2 regions of the Kluyvera sp. CHPC 1.2972 genome follow, and region 1 is predicted to be linked to the other one. Evidence: predicted binding sites of a transcription regulator. Region 1 holds the regulator's gene; the other holds the start of a gene.
What was found. The regulator PhoB, encoded in region 1, activates phosphate uptake and scavenging genes when phosphate is short. The targets are predictions, from matches to a motif close to CTGTCATAAAACTGNCNNAT.
Positions count from the first base shown of each region.

Region 1 (6,220 bases):
AGGAAGCTTTCGCCGCCGGAAAGGGTGCGGGTATCGCGCACCGCGTCCGCCTGCCAGGTATCGACCACTTCCAGCTCCAGCGCGTCGCTGACCTTACGCTGAAGCAGATAGCGACCGTGCAGGCGGCTGAGCTGTTCGTTGGCGAGCCACACCAGATTATCCAGCGTCAGCCCCTGGGCAAATTTGCGGAACTTATCGCCCTCTTTAGAGCCAATCAGCGCATTCAGATGCGCCCAGTCCTCCAGCGCGGCGCTGGCTTTTTCTATCTCCAGGAACAGCGACTGCTGCTGCTGGCGATTCTCTTCATCCTGCTTCAACTGCTGGCGCAGCTCGCCCTGGCGTTCGCTGTTTTCACGCAGTTGGCGGGAAATATGCAGGAGCTGCGTCTGGGCATCTGCCAGCGTCAATGCTTCGCTCAGCGTTTCTGGACGCTGAGTCAGATGACGCTGTATGGCCTCCTGCGCCTGTGCCGCTAACGTCTGGTGCTGCTGATGCTGGGTCTCCAGCGTCTGTTTTCGCTGCTCCAGACGCTGGCGTTCATGCTGATCCAGCAGCGCATTGAGAAAGTCCTGGCGATCGCTAAAGTGCGACTCGGCCAACGCCTGGTCGAAGGCCTGCTCGGCCTGCTGCAGACGCTGTTTCTCCTGCGCTTCCTGTTGCTGGAGCGTGTGCCACTGGCTTTCCAGTGACACGCAGTCATGGTGTACCTGCTGCCAGCCGTCGAGCGTCACCGGGTGGGCATCTTCAGGGTTTTGCACCGCGGGAAGGGTATCGAGCAGCGGTTGGATCTGCACGAGCTGCTGCTGAGTCTGCTGAAGCTGTTTTTGCTGCTGCTGCCAGCGCTGGGTATCCGCTTCACGAGCAGCTAGCCAGCGGTGCGCTTCGTCGGGCTGCGGAAGGGCAAGGCCAAAGCCTGTAAGCGTCTGGGTAAGCAAAGCGGTACGCTGTGCTAGCTCATCCTGCTGTTGGGTGTACTGGGTGCGTAGCTCGCGGAGTTGTGCGTCAAACGTCAGGCGCTGGCTGTAGTGATAGCGCTGCTGTTCGGCCTCTTCCTGCGCCGCTAGCCAGCCGTTGATATCGTCAGCAGGCTGTAGCGTGATACCCAACCCCTGAATGACCGTCTGCCACTGTGATGTAAGTGCTTGCTCTCGCTCGCAAAGCGTCTCCAGCTCGGCATTTTCCTGCAGCTGATGTTTTTCCAGCGCGGCGTGCTGACCGCGTAGCGTGGCGCCTTCTTCCGCCAGTTGGGCGACCTCTTTCTCCAGCGCATCGCGGCGGGCTTTGTTGGCATCCGGGGCTAACGCCTGGTACTCCGCCAGTGCAGGATGGCTGGTTGAGCCGCATAGCGGACAGGGCGCGCCTGGTTGTAAACGCGCACGCTCGGCCTCGAGGCGCACGATCGTTGCCTCCAGCTCGCAAATGGCGTTCACGTCATCGCGCTGCTGTTTTTTCTCTTTATAGACCTGACGGAGCTGGGTAAGTCCGGTGGTCAGCGTTTCTAGCTGTTGCTGGCGCTGTTGCTGTGCGTGCAGAAGCTGCTGGCGGCGCGTTTGCAGCGGGATGAACTGCGAATGGAGCGCGCTCAGCTGCTGGCGCAGTGGGCGGGTGGTCGCGTGCTGGGCAATTTGCCCAGCTACTTCTTCCTGAGTCAGCGTTAGCGCTGAGGGTGGCAGTTGGGCGAGCCGTTTTTCCAGCTCGGCCAGACGCTGCGCGCCGGTCTCCAGTTGAGCACGTTCGCGGGCCTGTTGAGTGAAGGCGCTACGCCAGCCGGTCAGTTCCCCCAGCCACTGCTGGATGTGTTCGTTTTCCTGCAGCCACTGCTGAAGCTGACTTTGGGTCTGCTGGAGCGCGGTGGCCTGCTGCTCGGCGCTTAGACGAATGCGGTCACGAAGGCGGCGGGAATCATGTAAGCGAGTATTTACTTGCTCTACTAACTGGTGGGTTTTCACCACCGTGGCGGCCTGCTCTTGCAACTGCGTCCAGCGCGGGCGTAACGCTTCCGCAGGCTGCGCCCGGTTGAGTGCAGCAAGCTGTGGCTGCGCCTCTTCCAGCGCCTGACGGGCGGCAGTGAGCGACTGCTGGTGGATCTTCCCGTCCTGTTCCAGTTCCTGCTGGCGGGTGAGCCACTGCTGATGCAGCGCAGCGACGGTCTGCTGCTGTTGCCACTGCAGTTCGTCAGAAGTAAGCGCCTGCAAACTCTGTGTCAGGGTCTGCTGCTGCTCTTCGCTCAGCAGCACCACGCCGCTGGCCTGCGCCTGAAGCTTCTCCAGTTCCCCCCGCGCCTGCTTATGTTTTTCAAAGACCTGCGCTGAAATCTGACCATAAATTTCAGTGCCGGTTAGCTCTTCGAGTAACTCGGCGCGCTCTTTTGGCTCGGCGTTGAGGAAAGCGGCAAACTGGCCTTGAGAGAGCATCATTGAGCGGGTAAAACGACCATAGTCGAGTCCGGTCAACGAGGCGGTCATTTCCAGCTTGTCTTTAATTTTGTCCGCCAGAATTTGCCCGTCATCGCAGCGCGCCAGCTCGACACGCGGCGCCTGTAGGTTGCCGTCCGGCTGATTGCGGGCGCGGTTCTGGCTCCAGAAGGCGCGGTAGGCTACGCCCTGAACCTCGAACTCGACCTCCGCCAGACATTCGGCGGTGTCACGGGTCATCAGGTCGTTTTGCGACTGGGAGACGTTACTTAGACGCGGTGTCTTGTGGTACAGCGCCAGGCAGATGGCGTCCAGCAGCGTGGTTTTCCCTGCGCCGGTTGGGCCGGTAATGGCAAACAGACCGTTGCTGGCGAACGGCTCCTGGGTGAAATCGATTTTCCACTCGCCCTTGAGCGAGTTGAGGTTTTTCAGGCGCAGGCTGAGAATTTTCATGGTTGTTCCTCCTCGCCAAGGCTCTGGAGCGTGTCATTAAACAGCGCGTGCAGGCGCTGTTGCTGCGGCTCCTCCAACGTTTCCAGCGCCAGGCGGCGCTGAAATACCTCTTCGACGCTCAGTTCGCTCAAGGTTTCGCGCTCAAGGCTTGCCAGAATGCGCTGGCGCTGTTCACGACTGCGGCGCACCAGCAGCACGTCGACCGGCAGGTCGTCAGTGATGGCCTGAATTTTACGTTGAATGTCATGCAGGTATTCGTCGCTGGTGATTTCAATATCCACCCAGGTGCTCGGCTCTGCGGCGGTATCGCGCCATTCGGCGAGCTGGGCGCTGATAGCGTCAAAATCGCCTTTGATTACCGCCAGCGGCTGAGTCACGGGCACGGTAAGCGGCGTGACGTCGGCAAGCTTGCCGTCGCTGAAGCTCACCAGATTGACGCTTTTGGCTTTGCCGGTTTCATCAAAGCTGAGAGCGATAGGCGAACCGCTGTAGCGAATATGCTCGCTGCCGCCGATTTTCTGCGCCCGGTGGATGTGGCCCAGCGCGATATAGTCGGCAGGCGGGAAGTTTTGCGCCGGAAACGCGTCCAGTGTGCCAATATAAATGTCGCGCACCGCGTCACTTTTGCTGGCTCCGACGGTGGTCAGATGGCCGCTGGCAATAATCGGCAGCGTGGCGTCGCCGCGCAGTTCACAAGCCTGCTGGTATTGCTGCTGGTAATAGTCGGTAATGCTCGCCAGCACCTGCTGGACTTTTTCGCCGCCGGAGAGCCCCGCCTGACTGGTAATAATGTCACGCGGGCGCAGGAACGGCACCGGGCAGAACACCGCGCCGGGCGTGCCGTCGCGGCGATTCAGAATAAAGGGGGCATGGCCGGCGCTGGCGATCACCGTGGTATTCAGAAATGAGAGAATATCGCGGGATTCATTCAGCGTTGCCACGGAGTCATGGTTGCCCGCCAGCACAACCAGATGGCAGCCGGTCTGCTGCAAATTGACCACAAATCGGTTGTACAGCTCGCGCGCATAGCTTGGCGGGGAGCCGGTATCGAAGATATCGCCCGCGACAATAATGGCATCCACCTGCTCGTGTTCGGCGGTGGTGAGCAGCCAGTTCAGGAACGCGTCATGTTCAGCCGCGCGGCTTTTGCTGTAGAAGTTCTGGCCAAGGTGCCAGTCCGATGTGTGGATGATGCGCATAGCGGTTCCGTGAGAAGTGGCGTAAAGTTGATTATAAACATCAGCCTACGTTGAGGTCGATGAGCGCGTTTTGCGTGTGTCATAAACGGTAAACCGCGATCATCTAACGGTCATGTTTTTCATAAATCTGTCATAAATCTGACGCATAATGACGCCGTATATAATACTGATGTCTAAAAACAGGGCAAATAATGGCAAGACGTATTCTGGTCGTTGAAGATGAAGCGCCAATCCGCGAGATGGTCTGTTTCGTTCTGGAGCAAAACGGTTTTCAGCCGGTGGAAGCAGAAGATTACGATACCGCTATCAGCAAACTGAATGAACCCTGGCCCGATCTTATTCTGCTCGACTGGATGTTACCGGGCGGCTCGGGACTGCAATTTATTAAGCATATCAAACGTGAAGCGCTGACGCGTGACATTCCGGTAGTGATGCTCACTGCTCGTGGTGAAGAAGAAGACCGCGTGCGGGGCCTCGAAACCGGCGCCGACGATTACATCACCAAACCTTTCTCGCCAAAAGAGCTGGTTGCCCGCATTAAAGCGGTAATGCGCCGTATTTCACCGATGGCGGTGGAAGAGGTGATTGAGATGCAGGGGCTGAGCCTTGACCCGACCTCTCACCGCGTGATGACCGGTGAAAACCCGCTGGATATGGGGCCAACCGAATTTAAGCTGCTGCATTTCTTTATGACGCACCCGGAGCGCGTGTACAGTCGCGAACAGCTGCTGAACCACGTCTGGGGCACCAACGTTTATGTTGAAGACCGTACCGTCGACGTGCATATTCGTCGTCTGCGTAAGGCGCTGGAACACAGTGGTCATGACCGCATGGTGCAAACCGTTCGCGGCACGGGTTATCGTTTCTCTGCCCGTTTCTAATTTTTGACAGGAGTGTGACGCGTGCTGGAACGGCTGTCATGGAAAAGGCTGGTACTGGAGCTGCTGTTATGCTGTCTCCCGGCCGCGATACTGGGACTGATTTTTGGTTATCTGCCGTGGTTTTTACTGGCGGCAGTGACCGGGCTGCTCATCTGGCATTTCTGGAATTTACTGCGACTCTCCTGGTGGCTTTGGGTCGACCGAAGTATGACCCCTCCGCCGGGACGCGGCAGCTGGGAGCCCTTGCTCTACGGGCTTAATCAGATGCAGCTGCGTAATAAAAAACGCCGCCGCGAGCTGGGTAATTTGATTAAGCGCTTTCGTAGCGGCGCCGAGTCGCTGCCGGATGCGGTGGTGCTTACCACCGAAGAGGGGGCCATTTTCTGGTGTAATGGCCTGGCCCAGCAGCTGCTGGGGCTTCGCTGGCCCGACGATAGCGGGCAGAATATCCTCAACCTGCTGCGTTACCCCGAATTTATCCAACACCTCAAAAAGCGCGATTTCTTAAAGCCGTTGCATCTGGTGCTGAACAGCGGTCGCCATCTGGAGATCCGCGTGATGCCGTATACCGACCGTCAGTTGCTGATGGTGGCGCGCGATGTCACGCAGATGCACCAGCTGGAAGGGGCGCGGCGTAACTTCTTCGCCAACGTCAGCCATGAGCTGCGCACGCCGTTGACCGTGCTGCAGGGCTACCTGGAGATGATGCAGGAGCAGGTGCTGGAAGGGAACGTGCGTGAGAAAGCGCTGCACACCATGCGTGAGCAGACGCAGCGTATGGAAGGGCTGGTTCGACAACTGCTGACGCTCTCTAAAATCGAGGCTTCACCGACGCTGGCGCTGAACGAAAAGATTGATGTACCGATGATGCTGAAGGTAGTGGAACGCGAAGCGCAGACGCTCAGCCAGCATAAGCACCAGTTCCACTTTGAGATTGATGAGACGCTGAAAGCGCTGGGTAACGAAGAACAACTGCGAAGCGCGATGTCGAACCTGGTCTATAACGCCGTTAACCATACGCCGGAAGGCACGTTGATTACCGTACGCTGGCAACACGCGCCGCACGGGGCATTGTTCAGCGTCGAGGATAACGGCCCGGGGATTGCGCCTGAGCACCTGCCAAGGCTGACCGAGCGTTTTTATCGCGTTGATAAAGCGCGCTCGCGGCAGACCGGCGGCAGCGGTTTGGGACTGGCAATTGTTAAACATGCGGTTAATCATCACGATAGTCGACTGGATATTACCAGCGAGCCCGGCAAAGGTTCATGCTTCA
Region 1 covers NZ_JAPKIB010000005.1:172,513-178,732, forward strand. Annotated here, with positions in the region: gene sbcC (exonuclease subunit SbcC) at 1-2,867, opposite strand, end outside; gene sbcD (exonuclease subunit SbcD) at 2,864-4,066, opposite strand; gene phoB (phosphate response regulator transcription factor PhoB) at 4,258-4,947, shown strand; gene phoR (phosphate regulon sensor histidine kinase PhoR) at 4,969-6,220, shown strand, end outside.

Region 2 (6,220 bases), on a different contig from region 1:
AGAAGTGCTGCATCTGCGCCACCACGATGGTGTAGACGAACAGACCGACCACGATGGAGGGTGCGGAGAGCAGAATGTCGTTAATGAAGCGAATCACTTCAGCAAGCCAGGATTTACGCCCGTACTCCGCCAGATAGATGCCCGCCATAATGCCCAGCGGGGTACCGATAACGGTCGACCACAGGATCAGCAGGCCGCTGCCCGCCAGGGCGTTAGCCAGACCACCGCCCGCCGTATTTGGCGGCGGCGTCATTTCGGTAAACAGCGCCAGCGACATACCGTCGATGCCGCGGGTAATGGTCGCCATCAGGATCCACACCAGCCAGAACAGGCCGAAGATCATGGTGGCCATCGATAGCGTCAGCGCAATGCGGTTCTTCATGCGGCGACGCGCCTGCATCTTGCGGCGAGACTCCGCCAGCGCGGCGGTGCTTTGCATTTCCAGCGTCGTCATTAGCGTGCCCCCTCGTTTTTCGCCAGGCGCATAATCATGAACTTCGATGCCGCCAGCACGATAAAGGTAATCGCAAACAGGATAAGACCCAGTTCCATCAACGCGGAGACGTGCAGACCAGATTCCGCTTCGGCGAATTCGTTCGCCAGTGCGGAGGTAATGCTGTTGCCCGGCATATACAGCGATGCGCTGTCGAGCTGGTAGGTGTTACCGATGATAAAGGTTACCGCCATCGTTTCACCCAGCGCGCGGCCCAGGCCGAGCATCACGCCGCCTATGACCCCGTTTTTGGTGAACGGCAGAACGATACGCCAGATAACTTCCCAGGTGGTGCAGCCGATGCCGTAGGCCGACTCTTTCATCATCACCGGGGTTTGTTCGAATACATCACGCATAACGGCGGAGATATACGGGATGATCATGATGGCGAGGATAACCCCAGCCGCCAGGATACCGATACCAAACGCCGGGCCGGAGAACAGCGCACCGACAAACGGGATGTTAGAAAGGATATTGCCGACGGGCTCCTGGAAGTAGGTCGCGAACAGCGGAGCAAAGATAAACAGGCCCCACATGCCGTAAACGATGCTGGGAATCGCCGCCAGCAGTTCAATCGCGATACCTAACGGGCGTTTCAGCCAGTTCGGTGCCAGTTCAGTCAGGAAGAGTGCGATACCGAAGCTCACCGGAACGGCGATCAGCAGCGCGATAAAGGAGGTCACGAGCGTACCGTAAATTGGTACCAGCGCGCCGTAGATGTCGTTAGGCGCATCCCACTCTTTGGTCCACAAGAAGGCGAAGCCGAACTTCTCCATACTAGGCCAGGAGGAGATGATCAGAGAGACGATAATCCCGCCCAACATCAATAGCACAATCAGCGCAGCCAGTCTTACCAGCGCGCTGAATATCATGTCACCCTTTTTACCCGGTGGGTTAAAAGCAGGCTTAGTTGCAGCCATAAATCACTCTTTCCAGTTTAAAATCCGCCACGACGCTTACACGTTGCCCGGCGTTTCCGCCGGGCTACCGTAATCAGTACAGCGCTTTACCGCTGCTATCTTTCACGTTGGTCTTCCATGCAGCACGAACCTGCTCAACCACGCTCTGAGGCAGAGTGGCGTAATCAAGCTCGTTCGCCTGTTTGCCGCCGTTTTTATACGCCCAGTCAAAGAACTTCAGCACTTCAGCACCTTGCTCAGGTTTCTGCTGCTGTTTATGAACCAGGATGAAGGTGGTGGAGGTAATCGGCCACGCGTTGTCACCTTTCTGGTTAGTCAGGTCCTGCGCGAAGGATTTGCTCCAGTCAACGCCTTTAGCGGCGTTCGCAAAGTTGTCTTCAGTCGGGCTAACCGGCTTGCCATCGGCAGAAACCAGTTTGGTGTAAGCCAGGTTGTTCTGCTTAGCGTAAGCATATTCAACGTAACCGATGGAGCCAGGCAGACGCTGTACGAATGCCGCGATACCGTCGTTACCCTTACCGCCCAGACCGGTCGGCCAGTTTACCGTAGAGCCCGCACCAATTTTGGATTTCCACTCTTCGTTCACTTTAGACAGGTAGCTGGTGAACACGAAAGAGGTACCGGAACCATCAGCACGACGCACAACGGCGATGTTCTGAGAAGGCAGCTTAACGCCCGGGTTCAGTTTGGTAATGGCAGCGTCATCCCACTTCTTGATTTTACCCAGGTAGATGTCGCCCAGGGTTTTACCGTCAAGCACCAGCTCGCCGGATTTCAGGCCAGGGATGTTAACAGCCAGAACCACACCGCCGATAACGGTCGGGAACTGGAACAGGCCTTCCTGAGCCAGTTTGTCGTCAGACAGCGGAGCATCAGATGCGCCGAAATCAACGGTGTTAGCGGTAATTTGTTTTACGCCACCGGAGGAGCCGATACCCTGGTAGTTTACTTTGCTACCGGTCTCTTTCTGATAGGTATCTGCCCATTTGGCATACACTGGCGCCGGGAAGGTTGCACCAGCACCCGTCAGGCTTGCTGCTGCAAAAGCAGAGAAAGCGCTCATCGATAAGGTCGCGGCGACAACAGTTGCGACAGTGGTACGCATAACTTTCATAATGTCTCCTGCAAGAATCCGTAAATGATTGTTTAGTGGCTACGAGGAGCAAAATAGGACAATCAGGTGACAGTTATATGTAAGGTTTATTACAGTTTAATGACAACGAAAACCATGCGAAAAACAATATTATTAAATCAATATAAATCAGTACGTTATAAAAATAATTTACAATGAAATTACCGCAAAATTTTCTTTTTATGACAGCGTAAAAGTCACGCTTTATGACAGCTTCTGGTGATAAAAAAAATCCGGCTGTGCCTGAGGCAGAGCCGGATCGTTTTGACTAACCGAACTTATTCGACGGTAACCGACTTCGCCAGGTTACGCGGCTGGTCTACATCGGTGCCTTTGATCAGCGCCACGTGGTAAGCCAGTAGTTGCAGCGGCACGGTGTAGAAAATAGGTGCAATCACCTCTTCTACGTGCGGCATCTCGATGATGTGCATATTGTCGCTGTTGCTGAACGCCGCATCTTTATCAGCAAACACGTACAGCTCACCGCCGCGCGCGCGCACCTCTTCGATGTTGGATTTCAGTTTTTCCAGCAGTTCGTTATTCGGTGCGACGACGATAACCGGCATATCCGCATCGATAAGCGCCAGCGGGCCATGTTTCAGCTCGCCTGCGGCATACGCTTCCGCGTGAATGTAGGAGATCTCTTTGAGCTTCAGCGCACCTTCAAGGGCAATCGGGTACTGATCGCCGCGACCCAGGAACAGCGCGTGATGCTTGTCGGAGAAATCTTCCGCCAGCGCTTCAATGCGTTTGTCCTGAGACAGCATCTGCTCGATGCGGCTTGGCAGCGCCTGCAGCGCATGAACTATCTCATGCTCCACGGACGCATCCGCCCCTTTCAGACGCGCCATCTTCGCCACCAGCATCAGCAGTACCGTCAACTGGGTGGTGAACGCTTTGGTGGACGCCACGCCAATTTCCGCCCCGGCATTGGTCATAATCGCCAGATCGGATTCACGCACCAGCGAGGACCCCGCGACGTTACAAATTGCCAGCGAGCCTAGGTATCCCAGTTCTTTAGTCAGGCGCAGGCCTGCCAGCGTGTCGGCGGTTTCGCCAGACTGCGACAGGGTAATCACCAGGCTGTTCGGGCGGACGGCCGATTTGCGATAGCGGAATTCCGAAGCAATTTCGACATCACACGGCATGCCGGCCAGTGATTCAAACCAGTAGCGCGCGACCATCCCGGAGTTATAGGAGGTGCCGCAGGCGATAATCTGGATATGTTCAACGCGAGAAAGCAGCGCGTCGGCCTGTGGGCCCAGCTCGCTGAGATCCACTTTGCCGTGGCTGATTCGCCCGGTTAAGGTGTTTTTGATGGCGTTCGGCTGTTCGTAGATCTCTTTCTGCATGTAGTGGCGATAGATACCTTTATCGCCCGCGTCATATTGCAGGTTAGATTCGATCTCCTGACGCTTCACGCTGGCACCAGACTTATCGAATACCGCGACCGAACGGCGCGTCACTTCGGCAATATCGCCCTCTTCGAGGAAGATAAAGCGACGGGTGACCGGCAGCAGCGCCAGCTGGTCAGAAGCGATAAAGTTCTCGCCCATGCCGAGGCCGATAACCAGCGGGCTACCGGAACGCGCGGCCAGCAGCGTGCTTGGGTCGCGAGAATCCATAATCACCGTGCCGTAGGCACCTCGCAGCTGCGGGATAGCGCGCAGCACGGCTTCACGCAGGGTACCGCCCTGTTCCATCTCCCAGTGCACCAGGTGAGCGATCACCTCGGTATCGGTCGCTGAAACAAAAACATAGCCACGCGCCTGCAGCATTTCGCGCAGCGGTTCATGGTTTTCGATGATGCCGTTATGCACCACCGCAATGTGGTCAGAAACATGCGGATGCGCGTTGCCTTCCGACGGTTCGCCGTGGGTTGCCCAGCGGGTGTGAGCAATACCGGTGCCGCCCACCAGCGGATGTTCTTCCGCAGCTTGTGACAGCATCTGGACTTTCCCCAGACGACGCAGGCGGGTCATATGACCTTCAGCGTCTACTACGGCCAGACCAGCAGAGTCATAGCCACGGTATTCCAGGCGACGGAGACCTTCGAGAAGGATTTCAGCTACATCACGTTGCGCGACTGCGCCAACAATTCCACACATAGTTTTCTATTCCGATTTTGGCATTATGCCATGCGTTGTCGGTCAACCTGTTGCCCGTATTCTGGGCGCCCCGAGCCTTGTAGAGAGTGGGGTTATTTTTATGGGTACTGCTTTTTGGGCGGGAGATTATGTTATCTCCTCACCCATGTAGGCCTGTATCAGGTCTACAGAAATTACTTTTTCTTTACCGGACGCTGCCAGCCTTGCTTGTGGACCTGCGGTACACGGCTCAGCACCAGTTCGTTATCAGCAACGTCGCGGGTCACGGTGGTACCGGCCGCAATGGTCACGCCTTTGCCAATCGTTACCGGCGCCACCAGTTGGCTGTCGGAGCCGACAAAAACATCGTCGCCGATAATCGTTTTAAACTTGTTGGCACCATCGTAGTTGCAGGTAATGGTACCCGCACCGATGTTCACGTTGTCGCCAATTTCCGCATCGCCAAGGTAGGTCAGATGACCGGCTTTTGAGCCTTTACCCAGACGCGCTTTTTTCATTTCGACGAAGTTACCCACGTGCGCGCCTTCCAGCAGCTCAGCGCCAGGACGCAGACGGGCGAATGGGCCGATGGTACAAGCCGCTTCCAGATGGGCATCTTCCACCACGCTGTACGGGCTGATTTCGCAGTCGTCACCGATAGTGGCGTTTTTAATCACGCAGCCCGCGCCGATTTTAACGCGATGGCCCAGTACCACGTTGCCTTCAAGGATAACGTTAGTATCAATTTCGACATCGCGCCCATGAGACAAGGTGCCACGCAGGTCAAAACGCGCCGGGTCGCGCAGCATTACGCCTGCCAGCAGCAGTTTTTCTGCCTGTTCGGACTGATAAATGCGTTCAAGGCGGGAAAGCTGCAGACGGTTATTCACGCCGTCAGTTTCACTGATACGCGCCGGGTGAACCGCGGCAATCTCACGACCTTCGTGGTATGCCATGGCGATAATATCGGTGATATAGAACTCGCCCTGCGCATTGTTATTGTCGAGCTTCGCCAGCCAGCGCTTCAGATCCGCGCCGTTAGCAATCAGGATACCGGTGTTGATCTCCTGAATCTGACGCTGTGCGTCGGTGGCATCTTTGTGCTCAACGATGCCGGTCACTTTGCCGTTCTCACGGGTAATACGACCATAACCACTTGGATCGTCCAGCACCACCGTCAGCAGGCCAATTCCGCCCTGCGGCTTGGCTTCACGCAGGCGCTGCAGCGTTTCAACGGAGATCAGCGGCACGTCGCCGTAGAGCATCAAAATATCTTCGTCATCCGCGAAGAACGGCGCAGCCTGCTGCATCGCATGGCCGGTGCCCAGCTGTTCAGCCTGCAGCACCCAGTTCAGGTTGTCGTCGGATAAGGCTTGCTTCAGTAAATCACCGCCGTGGCCATACACCAGATGGACCCGGTTCGCGCCAACATGATTCGCGGCATCAATGACATGCTGCACCATCGGTTTGCCGGCCAGGGTGTGCAACACTTTTGGAAGATCGGAATACATACGCGTGCCTTTGCCCGCGGCAAGGATCACAACGCTCATGGTACGGTTAGACATAGGCATCCTGTCTGTAGATTAAG
Region 2 covers NZ_JAPKIB010000002.1:29,165-35,384, reverse strand. Annotated here, with positions in the region: gene pstA (phosphate ABC transporter permease PstA) at 1-454, opposite strand, end outside; gene pstC (phosphate ABC transporter permease PstC) at 454-1,413, opposite strand; gene pstS (phosphate ABC transporter substrate-binding protein PstS) at 1,487-2,527, opposite strand; gene glmS (glutamine--fructose-6-phosphate transaminase (isomerizing)) at 2,824-4,653, opposite strand; gene glmU (bifunctional UDP-N-acetylglucosamine diphosphorylase/glucosamine-1-phosphate N-acetyltransferase GlmU) at 4,827-6,197, opposite strand.
Region 2: the regulator PhoB is predicted to act here: its motif matches at 2,603-2,622, upstream of pstS (phosphate ABC transporter substrate-binding protein PstS).